Regions from separate parts of the Pseudomonas sp. CBS genome, predicted to be linked through region 1. Evidence: predicted binding sites of a transcription regulator. Region 1 holds the regulator's gene; each other region holds the start of a gene.
What was found. Region 1 encodes sigma-54, which starts transcription at its own class of promoters, with help from an activator protein. Its sites were predicted from a motif close to ANTGGCATNNANNTTGCTNT; they were not measured.
Positions count from the first base shown of each region.

Region 1 (3,629 bases):
CGACGTGGTCACTTCGGTGGGCAACCTGGCGTATTTCGAACAGCTGCAGAAAGTCGGCGACCCTACACCGGTCAAAGGCTACGGCAAGACGATCCAGTACCACGCCCAGCAAAACCGTATCGTGCTGATCGACCAGGCCCGCGTGATCAATGACGGCAACACCACCGACGGCGAAAAAATCGTCTATGACACGGTGAAGCAGATTGCCCAGGCCGGTCGTGCCACCGGTTCGAAAATCAGCACGCCGAAGCCGCGTATCGACATGGTTATCCAGCCGAAGCAGAAACCGGGCGCAGCCCAGCCGGCGCCGAAACCTGACGCGAAGAAGGCGAATTAATGGCAACCCTGAAAGCCCAGCATCTGGCCAAGGCCTATAAAAGCCGTCAGGTCGTGCGCGACGTCAGCCTGTCGATCGACAGCGGGCAGATCGTCGGCTTGCTCGGCCCCAACGGTGCCGGCAAGACCACCTGCTTCTACATGATCGTCGGTCTGGTGCAGGCCGATCAAGGCCGCGTCCTGATCGACGACCTGGACGTGAGCCACCAGCCTATGCACGGTCGTGCGCAGGCAGGTATCGGCTATCTTCCCCAGGAAGCATCGATCTTTCGCAAGCTGTCGGTGTCCGACAACATCATGGCCATCCTCGAGACCCGCAAGGAACTCGACCGTGCCGGGCGCAAGAAAGAGCTGGAAAGCCTGCTGCAGGAATTCCACATCAACCACATTCGCGACAACCTCGGCATGAGCCTTTCCGGCGGCGAGCGTCGTCGTGTGGAAATCGCCCGCGCCCTGGCCACTGCGCCGAAGTTCATCCTGCTGGACGAACCCTTCGCCGGTGTCGACCCGATCTCGGTCGGTGACATCAAGCAGATCATCCATCACCTCAAGGCCAAGGGCATCGGTGTATTGATCACCGACCACAACGTCCGCGAGACCCTCGATATCTGCGAAACCGCCTATATCGTGAACGATGGACAGCTGATTGCCGAAGGTGACTCCGCCACTATCCTGGCCAACGAACTGGTCAAGGAAGTGTATCTGGGTCACGAGTTCCGCCTGTAAACACGGTGGTATCAGGCCATTCGCCATGGAGCGCGGTAGTCAATAAAAACCTCAGTATTTTTATTGTTACCGCGCTCTAGGCAAAGCCCCCGATATCAGGCATATAATTTGCTTATGTTTGGCGCTCACGCGCCCTGTCGTGGATGGCGCATTGCGCCGGCGAATAAGGTGTTAAGCCCCTGCCATGAAACCATCGCTAGTCCTGAGAATGGGCCAGCAGCTGACGATGACACCGCAGCTGCAACAGGCCATCCGCCTGCTCCAATTGTCGACCCTGGACCTGCAACAGGAAATCCAGGAGGCCCTGGAGTCCAATCCGATGCTCGAACGCCAGGAAGAAGGCGACGACTTCGATAATGCAGACCCGCTGGCCGACAACATCGAGCAAAAGCCCAACCCCGACGTACAGGAACCCTCCTACCAGGAAACCGCCCCCACGGTGGATAACCTTGAGGAAGGCGAATGGAACGAACGCATTCCCAACGAGCTTCCCGTGGACACGGCCTGGGAAGACGTCTACCAGACCAGCGCCAGCAGCCTGCCGAGCAATGATGATGACGAGTGGGACTTCACCACCCGCACGTCCGCCGGCGAGAGCCTGCAGAGCCATTTGCTCTGGCAACTGAACCTGGCCCCGATGTCCGACACCGATCGCCTGATCGCCGTGACCCTGATCGATTGCATCAACAACCAGGGCTACCTGGACGAGACCCTTGAGGAGATCCTTGAGGCCTTCGATCCGGAACTGGACATCGAACTGGACGAAATCGAAGCCGTCCTGCACCGCATCCAGCAATTCGAGCCCGCCGGCATCGGCGCCCGCACCCTCAGCGAGTGCCTGTTGCTGCAACTGCGCCAATTGCCGGCCAAAACCCCCTGGCTGGCCGAAGCGCAGCGCCTGGTTACCGACTACATCGATTTGCTGGGCAGCCGCGACTACAGCCAGCTGATGCGCCGCATGAAGCTCAAGGAAGATGACCTGCGCCAGATCATCGAGCTGGTGCAGAGCCTCAACCCACGCCCGGGCTCGCAGATCGAGTCCAGCGAAGCCGAATACGTCGTGCCCGACGTCATCGTGCGCAAGGACAATGAGCGGTGGCTGGTGGAGCTGAACCAGGAATCGGTGCCACGCCTGCGGGTCAATCCGCAATACGCAGGTTTTGTGCGCCGCGCCGACACCAGCGCCGATAACACCTTCATGCGTAACCAACTGCAGGAAGCCCGCTGGTTCATCAAGAGCCTGCAAAGCCGCAACGAAACCCTGATGAAAGTCGCCACCCAGATCGTCGAGCACCAGCGCGGCTTCCTGGAATACGGCGATGAAGCAATGAAGCCGCTGGTACTGCACGACATCGCCGAGGCGGTGGGCATGCACGAATCAACGATTTCTCGGGTGACCACGCAAAAATTCATGCATACCCCACGGGGTATTTATGAGCTGAAATACTTTTTCTCCAGCCACGTCAGCACCTCCGAAGGCGGCGAATGCTCGTCCACGGCGATCCGCGCGATCATCAAAAAACTGGTTGCCGCGGAAAATCAGAAAAAGCCGTTGAGTGACAGCAAGATCGCTGGTTTACTGGAGGCACAAGGCATTCAGGTCGCCCGTCGAACCGTCGCCAAGTACCGCGAGTCCCTTGGGATCGCGCCTTCCAGCGAGCGTAAGCGTTTGATGTAACGGGCGGGCCATAGCGTTCCAGTGGCGGGTATTCCTACCCGCCGCTTTATGCACTGGCAACGAAGGAGAAGCTGTATGCAAGTCAACATCAGTGGACACCATGTAGAAGTCACCACTCCATTGCGCGAATACGTCGAGCTGAAGCTGAAGAAGCTTGAGGGCCATTTCGACAAGATCACCAACGTGCAGGTCATCATGAAGGTCGACAAGCTTCAGCAGAAAATCGAAGCGACACTTCAGATACCTGGTGGCGAAGTGGTCGCCAATGCCGAACATGAAGACATGTATGCATCAATCGACTTGCTCACAGACAAGCTTGACCGCCAACTTAAAAAGCATAAGGAAAAGCAGCAGAGCCTTCTTCAAGGCACTGGCCGCTAACACTCCCCACCCATGATCCGACTTGAAACCATCCTGACCCCCGGCCGTTCCCTCGTGAACGTGCCGGGCGGCAGTAAAAAGCGCGCCCTCGAACAAATTGCCAACCTGATCGGCCGCGAAGTGCCCGAAATGGATACGCAAGATGTGTACGAGGCTCTGATCGCCCGTGAAAAGCTCGGCTCAACCGGCTTTGGCAACGGCATCGCCATTCCTCACTGCCGCCTGCAAGGCTGTGAGTCTCCAGTCAGCGCCCTGCTGCACCTGGACGCCCCTATCGATTTCGACGCCATCGACGGCGCCCCGGTTGACCTGCTGTTTGTACTGCTGGTCCCCCAAGCCGCCACCGATGCGCACCTGGAACTGCTTCGGCAGATCGCCAGCATGCTCGACCGCAAAGAAGTTCGCGACAAACTGCGCAGCGCCCCCAGCAATGAGGCGCTCTACCAGGTCGTCCTGGATGAACAAAACGGGCAGTAATCATGCGTTTGATCATCGTCAGCGGCCGTTC
Region 1 covers NZ_CP102929.1:3,310,507-3,314,135, forward strand. Annotated here, with positions in the region: gene lptA (lipopolysaccharide transport periplasmic protein LptA) at 1-337, shown strand, start outside; gene lptB (LPS export ABC transporter ATP-binding protein) at 337-1,062, shown strand; gene NVB75_RS15040 (RNA polymerase factor sigma-54) at 1,247-2,740, shown strand; gene hpf (ribosome hibernation-promoting factor, HPF/YfiA family) at 2,816-3,121, shown strand; gene ptsN (PTS IIA-like nitrogen regulatory protein PtsN) at 3,134-3,598, shown strand; gene rapZ (RNase adapter RapZ) at 3,601-3,629, shown strand, end outside.

Region 2 (3,629 bases), 760 kb from region 1:
CCTGCATCTTTCGGTCGAACAACTGTGCCAGTTGTTTGGTCAGCCGGAGCGGCCGGCGGTGTGCAGTTCGTTCCAGCCGGATATTGAGGTGTGTGGCAACAGCCAGGCAGAAGCGATCAAGTTGATCGGCTGGTGGGAACAGATGACCGCGGCTTAGTGGGCTGTTCAAAGTACTGAACTTCAACAATAAGGAATAAGACCATGGGTTCACTGAAACGAATTGCTGTGTTGTGCGGTTTTACCGTGATGTTTGCTGCCGCAGCGCACGCTGAAGACTGGCAGACTGCCAAGGATGAAGACGGCATCAAAGTGTCGTTGAGTGAAATTGCCGGCTCCAAATACAAGGCTTATCGCGGTGTGACCACCATCAAGGCGCCGCTGGCCAAGATCCAGGCGTTGCAGGAAGACGTGGCGGGGGCCTGTTCCTGGATCCACGAATGCAAATCGCAAAAGCTGCTGAAGCAAGAAGGTGACAAGAGCTGGACCTACACCCAGTTCAAGGCCCCGTTCCCGGTCACCGACCGTGACTCGATCCTGGAAATCACCACCACCAAGGCCGCCGACGGCAGCGTGACCCGCAAGCTGTTGGAAGTGCCGACCTACCAGCCCGAAGTCAAAGGCTATGTGCGCGTAGCCCAGGTTGACGGTTACTGGAAGCTGGTGCCTAAAGGCGACAACCTGACCGAAGTGACCTACCAGGTGCACACCGAGCCAGGTGGCAGCGTGCCGTCGTGGTTGGCCAACAAGTTTGTGGTGGACGCACCGTTCAACACCTTGAAAGCCCTGAAAGAACACGCTGAGAAGTAACTGCAGCTGATCAGGTGCCTCCTGCCTTGAGTGGAACGATTTCCAAGCCCTCAAGGTCCAGATAGAAGTAAGCCCACTCATGGGTTTTATCGAGGAGGCTCTGATGCCAAAGTGGAACGTTTCCTTCACTGATGATCATGGTGAGTCGGTAGTCGAGCAATTCGAATGCGAGCAAAAACCGACCCTTGAAGAGGCTGCGCGCCTGGTTCGCGCTCGCGTGTCTCCGGTGCTGAAGGAATTGGATCTCAACGATCTTGAAGGGCGTGTTGCCGAGCCCACGGTGAAGATCCTGAAAGATCAAAACAGCATTAAAGACCTCAAGGTCGACCCCGCCGCCTGAACATTCCCTGTACGCCCTTAAACAGACTCTGGTGGAGCTGAAAGCTTCGCGCTACTCTGCAATCGAGATCAGCGAATGAATCGCTAAGGTCTGGTCTTGTCAGCTACATGCTTGTCTCCCAGCGGCGACGTCATTGCCGTAACACCCGCGCCGTTACAGCGCGGGCTTGGGAAGCACGGAAAGTCTATCCATCGGTTTGAGGAGGACGTTTCATGAGCACAGCCTATCAAGAAGACATCAGCACCAACGTGTTGCGCCGCATGAAAGAGGGCGGCTTTGACTTCTCACGTTTCCACCCCATCGAGTTCTACGCCATTTTCCCGGATGAGGAACGTGCGCGCCGGGCTGCGGGTCGGTTTCGTGGGGAATCCCTGAATGCCCAGGTCAGCGCGCGGGATGACGGCGCCTGGTACCTGGAACTGAGCAAAATCATGTTCGCCACCTACGACGGCATAGGAGACTTCGAGCAGGACTTTGAGGCGGTGGTCGAGCCTTTGGGCGGGATCATCGAGGGTTGGGGCGTGAAACAGGAGGTGCGTGGGTTACCCATGTAGCGGCATGAGCAATAACACAGCGTATCGGCTGACCTTTGGGTCGGCCGTTTTTGTTTCTGGTGCAGGAAAAATCCGGCGCAAAAAAAAACCACCCGAGCAGGGTGGCCAAAGGGAAGATCGGAGCGAAGGGGAACCGATCGGTACATGCCGTATCACGTTACCCATCAAGCAAAGGTTCAGGCTGTAGGACATGTCCTGTTCAGCCGATGGAGGTGATTATCCGCAGGGTTTGCCGCGCGGTGAAATCAACTCTGACTATGCTGGTGATAGTCATGGCCTGCATTGCAATGAGGCGCCGCCCATGACAGCGGGCATTTGCTGCACCGGGACGGTGCGGTGAGACCTGCGCCTATCTCCAACTGATTGATACTTAAGTGTTTATGCCGCTGGCACGGGCCTTGCGATGGTTCTGGCGTCCGGGTGACAAGGAGTACGGCATGATCCGCACTTATTATGATGAGATGTACGACGGGGCAGGGCAGGTGCGCCCCCATTACCGCGAGTTCGCCCGCTGGTTGGCCGAGACGCCTGCCGAGCTGCTGGCCCAGCGCCGCCGTGAGGCCGATTTGCTGTTTCACCGGGCCGGTATCACCTTCACGCTGTACGGCGATGAGCAAGGCACCGAGCGCCTGATTCCCTTCGACACGATTCCCCGCAGCATCCCGGCCAGCGAATGGCGGATCGTCGAGCGCGGCTGCATTCAGCGGGTCAAGGCGCTGAACATGTTTCTCGCCGACCTGTACCACGAACAACGGATCATCAAGGCCGGGATCATCCCTGCCGAGCAAGTGCTGGCCAACGAGCAATACCAGTTGGCGATGCAGGGCCTGGACCTGCACCGCGATATCTATTCCCACATCTCCGGCGTCGACCTCGTACGCGATGGCGACGGTACTTACTACGTCCTCGAAGACAACCTGCGCACCCCCAGCGGTGTCAGCTACATGCTCGAAGACCGCAAGATGATGATGCGCCTGTTCCCCGAACTGTTCGCCGCCCAGCGCATCGCGCCCATCGATCACTACCCCAACCTGCTGCTCGACACCCTGAAAAGCTCCAGCCCATTGGATAACCCCAGTGTGGTGGTACTCACCCCGGGGCGTTTTAACAGTGCGTTCTTCGAGCATGCGTTCCTGGCCCGTGAAATGGGCGTGGAATTGGTGGAAGGTGCCGATCTGTTTGTACGCGATGACCGCGTGTTCATGCGCACCACCGACGGCCCCAAGGCGGTGGATGTCATTTACCGCCGCCTCGACGACGCGTTCCTCGACCCGCTGGCCTTCAACCCGGATTCCATGCTCGGCGTGCCGGGCCTGCTGGCGGCTTACCGCTCGGGCAATGTGGTGCTGGCGAACGCCATCGGCACCGGGGTGGCGGATGACAAGTCGGTGTACCCCTTCGTTACCGAGATGATCCGTTTTTACCTGGATGAAGAACCGATCCTGAAGAATGTTCCGACGTTCCAGTGCCGTAATCCCAGTGAACTGTCCCACGTGCTGGCCAACCTTCCGGAGCTGGTGGTGAAGGAAACTCAGGGCTCCGGTGGCTACGGCATGTTGGTCGGCCCGGCCGCCTCGGCGGCGGAAATCGAAGCCTTCCGCGCACGCATCAAGGCCAAGCCCCACGCCTATATCGCGCAGCCAACCCTGTGCCTGTCGACGTGCCCGACCTTCGTCGAAAACGGCATCGCCCCACGCCATATCGACCTGCGCCCGTTCGTGCTGCAAGGCAAGGAAACCCGTGTGGTGCCCGGCGGCCTGACACGCGTAGCACTGCGGGAAGGTTCGCTGGTGGTCAACTCGTCCCAGGGCGGCGGCACCAAAGACACCTGGGTGGTCGAGGATTGAAATATGTTGAGTAGAACTGCCTCGGATTTGTATTGGATGTCGCGCTATCTGGAGCGTGCGGAAAACCTTGCACGGATGCTC
Region 2 covers NZ_CP102929.1:2,549,020-2,552,648, reverse strand. Annotated here, with positions in the region: gene NVB75_RS11370 (YkgJ family cysteine cluster protein) at 1-157, shown strand, start outside; gene NVB75_RS11365 (START domain-containing protein) at 202-807, shown strand; gene NVB75_RS11360 (hypothetical protein) at 887-1,147, shown strand; gene NVB75_RS11355 (ribonuclease E inhibitor RraB) at 1,360-1,701, shown strand; gene NVB75_RS11350 (circularly permuted type 2 ATP-grasp protein) at 2,139-3,548, shown strand; gene NVB75_RS11345 (alpha-E domain-containing protein) at 3,552-3,629, shown strand, end outside.
Region 2: a site for sigma-54 is predicted at 2,087-2,106, ahead of NVB75_RS11350 (circularly permuted type 2 ATP-grasp protein). Genes of this name have one in related genera too.

Region 3 (3,629 bases), 2.4 Mb from region 1:
CAACCCGTGGTAGGCCACATGGAAGTGGAGCCGGAGCATGCGTTGCATGGCGACGTCGGGCAACTCCAAGACACGCAGATCGCCGCCGGGGTGATGATGGGCGACATGCTCGCCTTTGGCGGCCTGGTGGAGCGTTCGATGGAAGTGTTTCTGGTGACCCTGCTGGGGGTGGTGCTGGTCAGCCATTGGGACTGGCGGGCACTGGCGGTGGGCGCGTTGCTGTTTTGCGTGATCCGGCCCCTCAGCGTGCTGTCGATACCCTGGGGCAGCTTGCTCAATGGCCATCAGCGCGGGCTGGTGGGCTGGTTCGGGATTCGCGGGATCGGCAGCATCTACTACCTGTTCTATGCCATCAATCATGGGCTGGTGGGCACCAGCAGCGCGGTGGCAGTGAACCTGACGCTGTCAGTCATTGCCCTGAGCATCGTCGTTCATGGTCTCAGCACGCAGCCGATGCTGGTGTGGTATGAACGACGTGCCCAGGCACAACAATGACGTCTACTCCTGGTTTTCGATATTGCCGACGTCGGCGGCATCATCCAGGTCGTTAAGCGGTACTTCGGCATCATCCATCAATGAACCCGGGTCTTCGTTGCCCGGGTCATTGAGTTCATCGTCTTCATCTATTTCAACTGACATGACCGTCTCCTCTAACCGCCTTGGGTATCGATATCGGCATCGGTTTCAGGCTTGGGCTCGCGCTCGGGCTTGAAGTCAGGACTGTAGTCGTTTTCCTTGGCCTTTGGGTCGCTGGCAGGCTTCGGGTCTTTCGGCGCGTCGGCCGCGGTGCCTGGCGCCGGTTCGCCACCGTCGATGGCAGGATCGTTACGGTTGCTGGTTTGCGGGTCGTTGTCTGTGCTCATGGCTCACCTCTGTTGGAAAACGCAGACTGCGTAAAGGTAAGGTCCTGTGCGGGTGGGTGAAGTTCCAATTGCTTATGAGCCGGGATTGTCCACCTGGATATAGAACGCATAGGCCCCCAGGATTACCCAGAACACCATGAACAGCCACGGCGCGCGCATCGAGAACAACAGCGACTTGCGATAGCCCTTGTGGGACGACTCCATCTCGGAAAACAGCGGCGACTCATCATAGGCCATGCCCATCACCGGCTCGCTGCGCAGCAGTTCGCTCTGCTTGTAGTGCCAGTGATCAATGATGTCGTAGGCCGCCCGAATACCCGGCCAGGCGTTCAGGGAACTGAGGATGCCCAGCAGCGCGAGGAACACCGGCACCACCAGGGTGAACAGCTTGCCCCATTCCGGGTTGAGGTTGCCCATGCCGGAAACGAAGGCGATCACCAGGAACGACTGCGCCGTAAGGTAGGCGTCGGTACGGTTGGCCAGGATGCTGGTTTCGTACTGGATCTCGCGCCGGTAGAAATCGAGACGGTCCTTGGGCGAACCGAAAATCTTCGCGTTGTGTTCGCTGTGGTCGGTCAGGCTCGATTCCGGGGTGTCGGGTGAAATGATTCTGGGCACATCCGTGCTCCGTGCTGGACTGAGACCCTTTAGAAGAATCAGGCCGGCGCGAAGTTCAAGTTTGTTAATGCGCCAATTTGGAGCACGCCCCGCCCCCTGTAGGAGCGAGCTTGCTCGCGAAAGGCGTCAACGATACCGCTGGCATCCTGACTGAACGGGGTGTTCTCGGTTTTTTCGCGAGCAGGCTCGCTCCTACAGGGGTTTCGGCACAGGCATTGCTTTATCCATTCATCTGCCCGGATACAGGAGCAATCGTTACCTCTCGACCCAGAGCCCACCCCAAAAGAAAGTAAGGACCAGGCCTGCTGGCACCATCAGCCACGGGCTCATAAAAAAATGCGTTTTCTAAAGCGGCAGTGCCACCCATCAGCATTTCCCCGGGCACTGACAAGGTACTGGAATGGCTCGATCTTTCTTTGATGAAATGAATGACGCACAAGGCGTTTGCCGTGCGCACTATCAGGAATTCTCCCGCTGGCTGGCCAATACGCCGCCGGAACTGCTGGCCCAGCGCCGCCGTGAAGCCGACCTGCTGTTTCACCGTGCCGGCATCACCTTCACCCTGTATGGCGACGAGCAAGACACCGAGCGCCTGATCCCTTTCGACATCATCCCCCGCAGCATCCCTGCCAGTGAGTGGAGCGTCATCGAACGCGGCTGTATCCAGCGGGTGAATGCGCTGAACATGTTCCTCGCCGACATCTACCACGACCAGCGCATCATCAAGGCCGGGATCATCCCCGCCGAGCAAGTCCTCGGCAACGAGGGTTACCAGAAGGCCATGGTTGGCCTCGACCTGCACCGCGATATCTACTCGCACATCTCCGGGGTCGACCTTGTACGCGACGGCGACGGCACCTACTACGTGCTTGAAGACAACCTGCGCACCCCCAGCGGCGTGAGCTACATGCTCGAAGACCGCAAGATGATGATGCGCCTGTTCCCCGAGGTGTTCGCCAAACAACGCATCGCCCCGGTGGACCACTACCCCAACCTGCTGCTCAAGACTCTGAAAAGCGCCAGCCGGCTGGACAACCCCAATGTGGTGGTGCTGACGCCGGGCCGCTTTAACAGCGCGTTTTTTGAACATGCGTTCCTGGCCCGGGAAATGGGCGTGGAACTGGTGGAAGGCGCCGACCTGTTCGTGCACGACCTCAAGGTATTCATGCGCACCACCGATGGCCCGAAGGCCGTTGATGTGATCTACCGGCGTATCGACGACGCGTTCCTCGACCCGCAAGCCTTCAACCCCGACTCGATGCTCGGCGTGCCCGGCCTGGTCGCGGCCTACTGCGCGGGCAATGTGGTGCTGGCGAATGCCATCGGCACCGGCGTGGCGGATGACAAGTCGATCTACCCCTATGTGCCGGAAATGATCCGGTTCTACCTGGATGAAGAGCCGATCCTGCAAAACGTGCCGACCTTCCAGTGCCGCAAGCCCGATGAACTGTCCCACGTGCTGGCCCACCTGCCGGAACTGGTGGTCAAGGAAACCCAGGGCTCCGGCGGCTACGGCATGCTGGTGGGCCCTGCTTCCAGCGCAGCCGAAATCGAGGACTTCCGGCAACGCATCAAGGCCCGTCCCCACGCCTACATCGCCCAACCGACCCTGAGCCTGTCCACCTGCCCGACCTTTGTCGAAAACGGCATCGCGCCGCGACATATCGACCTGCGGCCCTTTGTGCTCTCGGGCAAGGAAACCCGCCTGGTGCCCGGTGGCTTGACCCGCGTGGCATTGCGCGAAGGCTCATTGATCGTCAACTCGTCGCAAGGCGGCGGAACCAAGGACACCTGGGTGGTGGAGGGCTGAATATGCTGAGTAGAACCGCCGCAGATCTGTATTGGATGTCCCGTTACCTGGAGCGTGCCGAGAACCTGGCCCGCATGCTCGAAGTCAGTTATTCGCTGTCGTTGATGCCCCAGGCCGGGCGCAGTGACGGGCTCGACGAGCTGGCCATGTCGCTGCTCAGCAGCGGCACCCTGGACAGTTACCTGGAACGCCACAAACAGCTGGATGCCGAGCGCATGTTGCACTTCTTCGCCCTCGACGAAGAAAACCCGGCGAGCATCTACAACTGCCTGCGGGCGGCGCGAGGTAATGCCCACGCGGTACGCGGGCGGATCACCGCCGACATGTGGGAAAACCTC
Region 3 covers NZ_CP102929.1:861,415-865,043, reverse strand. Annotated here, with positions in the region: gene NVB75_RS03735 (sodium:proton antiporter) at 1-495, shown strand, start outside; gene NVB75_RS03730 (hypothetical protein) at 499-639, opposite strand; gene NVB75_RS03725 (hypothetical protein) at 651-863, opposite strand; gene NVB75_RS03720 (hypothetical protein) at 936-1,481, opposite strand; gene NVB75_RS03715 (circularly permuted type 2 ATP-grasp protein) at 1,882-3,291, shown strand; gene NVB75_RS03710 (alpha-E domain-containing protein) at 3,294-3,629, shown strand, end outside.
Region 3: a site for sigma-54 is predicted at 1,684-1,703, ahead of NVB75_RS03715 (circularly permuted type 2 ATP-grasp protein). Genes of this name have one in related genera too.

Region 4 (3,629 bases), 670 kb from region 1:
TGCAGGCGCGAGGTGCCGGTGTTGTTGGTGATGTAGCCGTCCTTGTCGGCGCGGAAGGCACCGTTACGGGTGTACTCCAGCGAACCGTCGCTGCCTTTCTGCACGAAGAAGCCGCCGCCCTGGATCGCCATGTCCAGCGTGCCGCCGCTGTTGTTGACGTCACCCTGGGTGAACTGCTGGGACACTGCCGCCAGGTTCACGCCGTTGCCGATGCTGTTCTGGCCGGTGCCCAGCTTGGACGCCGCGTAGATATCCGAGAATTCGGCACGGGACGACTTGAAGCCGGTGGTCGCGACGTTGGCGATGTTGTTGCCGGTCACGTCCAGTTGTTTGTTGGCCGCATAGAGGCCGCTAAGGCCGATGTTAAAAGACATTGTTCTCTCCTTTTGCCGTATTTAGCCGGCTCTATGTACCGATAGTCTGAATTTGCGACAGCTTGATACTGCCCATGCCGCCCGCCAGGTTGAGCAGCATTTCGCCGCCGGTCTGGCTCAGGGTCACGCTGGTCACCGTTGCCGGCAGCGAGGTGAGCAGGGCAACCGAGTCGCCCTTGTCATTCTTGGTAGTGGCATTGAAGGTGTAGGTGCCGGGTGGCGCCGTCTCGCCCGCCTCGTTCTTGCCGTCCCAGACAAAGCTGGAATTGCCGGCACTCTGGGCGCCCATGTCGATGGTACGAACGACGTTGCCGTCCTTGTCGGTGATCTTGACCGAGACGTTGCCCGTCGCCGCCGTCACCGCCACGGAACCGGTCATGCTCTTGCTCGTGTCGACCATGGCCTTGTCGGTCTGGGTGATCACCGAGCGGCCCACCAGCGACGACGCCTGCAGTGCCTGCGAGGAGCTGAAGTTGCTGGAGATCGCATTCACCGAGTCGTTCAGGGTGTTGATGCCTTCCAGGCTGCTGAACTGAGCCAGCTGTGCCACGAACGCGCCGTTGTCCTGGGGCGACAGCGGGTTCTGGTTTTTCAGCTGGGTGACCAGCAGTTGCAGGAACGCGTCCTTGCCCAACGACTGGTTGCCCGTCGCCGACTTGGCTGCATCGCCGACGCTGCTGTTATCTGTCGCCGTCTTGACCTTGGAATTGAAAAGGTCCTGGACCGCCGTGTTCGTCGAACTGGTATCAACAATGGCCATTATTTGGCGCCCCTTATCACTGACCCAGGGTCAGGACCTTCTGCATCATGGTTTTGGCGGTGTTCATCATTTCCGCGTTGGTCTGGAACGAGCGGCTGGCGGAAATCATGTCTGCCATTTCCTCGACCACGTTGACGTTGGGGTAGTACACGTACCCTTTTTCGTTCGCAGCGGGATGGTTCGGTTCGTAGCGGGCTTCGAGGTTGCTCTGGTCTTCGACCACACCGAGCACCTGCACGCCCTGGCCTGCGGCATCCTGGTTCTGGAACAGCGAATCGCCGCTACCACTCTGGCCGCCTTGGCCGCCCTGGAACATGGTGGCGAACACCGGGTGCCGGGCACGGTAGGTCTGGTCAATGCTCGAGGACACGGTCTCGGCGTTGGCGATGTTACTGGCGACGGTGTTGAGGCGCGTGGTCTGGGCGCTCATGCCACTACCGGCAATATTGAAAACACTGGCGAGGGACATGGCTTATTCTCCACGCAGGGCTGACATCAGCCCTTTGAATTTGCTGTTGAGCAGGGTGAAGCTGGCCTGGAAGTTCACCGAGTTCTCGGCGTAGGCCGATTGCTCCAGCTGAGCGTCCACGGTGTTCTGGTCGATCGACGGTTGCATCGGCGTGCGATACAGCAGCGACTCGTCACCATTGCCCAGGCCTTGCGCTTCGATATGACGGCTGTTGGTCATGTTCAGGGCGAAGGTGCCGTTCTTGGTCTTGTCTTGCTGTGCAGCGAGCACGGCAGAGAAGTCCAGATCCCGAGCCTTGTAGTTCGGGGTGTCGGCGTTGGCGATGTTGTTAGCCAGGACTTCGGCACGCTGGGCGCGGAAGCCCAGGGCTTGTTCGTGGATACCGAGCGCTTTATCGAAGCTGATGCTCATGGCGGAGACCTATAGGGGCTGACCTGCTTTTCGTAACTAGGATTTAGCAAGGGCCATGCCAAGTTGCTGGAGCGCCGTAAATCAAGGGTTTGCGGGGCAATTGCCGGCGGCAATGCCAGAAAAGCGGCAAAGGGTTTCCGCGAAACGCCAGTAAAGCGGCAATGAGGGCTTGCCGCTTTGCGGCCATAAAAAAAGGGAGGCCTGTGCAGGCCTCCCTTTTTTGTTCAAGCATTCATCACTTGGCCTGGTAAATGATCCCAGGGCTGCACTGCACCATCTGGTAATGATCCGGCAAACCGTTCAACGCCTCGGAAGCGCCCAGAAACAGATAACCACCGCGTTTGAGGGTGCCGTGGATGCGCAACAGAATGTCTTTCTTCACCTCGGCCGAGAAGTAGATCAGCACGTTGCGGCAAAACACCATGTCGAACTTGCCCAGGCTGGCATAACTGTCCAGCAGGTTGAACGAGCGAAACTCCACCCGGCTCTTGATCGGCGCCTTGACCGCCCAGCGTCCCGCGCCTTTAGGATCGAAGAACCGCTGCAAGCGCTCCGGAGACAACCCGCGCCCCAGTGCCAGGCTGTCGTACTCACCGGTCTTGCAGTTGGTGAGCATGGTGCCGGACAAATCCGTGGCCACAATTTGCGCCCCGGCCTTCAACTGGCCCATGTTGGTCCGCTCGAACTCATCGATGGCCATCGAAATCGAATACGGTTCCTGCCCCGACGAACAGGCGGCCGACCAGATGCGCAGGCGCTGGCCCGGTGCGGCCTTGATCGCTTCAGGCAGCACCTTGTTCTTGAGCACTTCAAACGGATAGGTATCGCGAAACCACAAGGTTTCGTTGGTGGTCATGGCATCGACCACCATCTCCTTGAGCCCGCTGCGCGGCTGGCCCTGGATCCGTTGCACCAACTCCCCGAGGGACTTGATGCCCTGCTGCTCCATCAGTTTGTTGAGACGGCTGGATACCAGGTATTGCTTGTTTTCACCGAGCAATATGCCACAGGCTTTTTCCAGGAAGACCCGGAACTGTTCGAAATCCAAATTACCCGTAGACAATGATACCGCCTCTTAAATCGTGTGACCGCCAGGGAAAAGGCCCCTAGCCGTGATCTGCTGCCTTGATCCGGTCGACTACCCGGGATGCCAGGTCATCAGGGCGGAATTTGGCCAGGAAGTCATCGGCACCGACCTTCTTGACCATCGCCTGATTGAATACACCCGACAACGAAGTATGCAGGATGATGTGTAGTTTTTGCATGCGTGGGTCGTTGCGTATCTCGGCCGTGAGGGTGTAGCCGTCCATTTCCGGCATCTCGATATCCGAGATCATCATCAGGAATTCTTCTTCCGGCTTCTTGCCCTCGTCCACCAGCTTGCGCAGGTAATCCAGGGCCTGTCGACCGTCATTGAGCGCCACCACTTCAACGCCAACCGTCTGCAGGCAACGGGACACCTGTTTGCGCGCCACCGAGGAGTCGTCCACCGTCAGCACTCGCAGCGAGATCGCCTTGTGCGCGGTTTCGGCGTCTACCACACCCACCGATATCGCCTCCGAGGTCGGAGCCACTTCGGCGAGGATTTTCTCCACGTCGATGATTTCCACCAACT
Region 4 covers NZ_CP102929.1:2,637,846-2,641,474, forward strand. Annotated here, with positions in the region: gene flgE (flagellar hook protein FlgE) at 1-374, opposite strand, end outside; gene flgD (flagellar hook assembly protein FlgD) at 406-1,134, opposite strand; gene flgC (flagellar basal body rod protein FlgC) at 1,151-1,603, opposite strand; gene flgB (flagellar basal body rod protein FlgB) at 1,607-2,014, opposite strand; gene cheR (protein-glutamate O-methyltransferase CheR) at 2,250-3,077, opposite strand; gene NVB75_RS11835 (chemotaxis protein CheV) at 3,121-3,629, opposite strand, start outside.
Region 4: a site for sigma-54 is predicted at 2,058-2,077, ahead of flgB (flagellar basal body rod protein FlgB). Genes of this name have one in related genera too.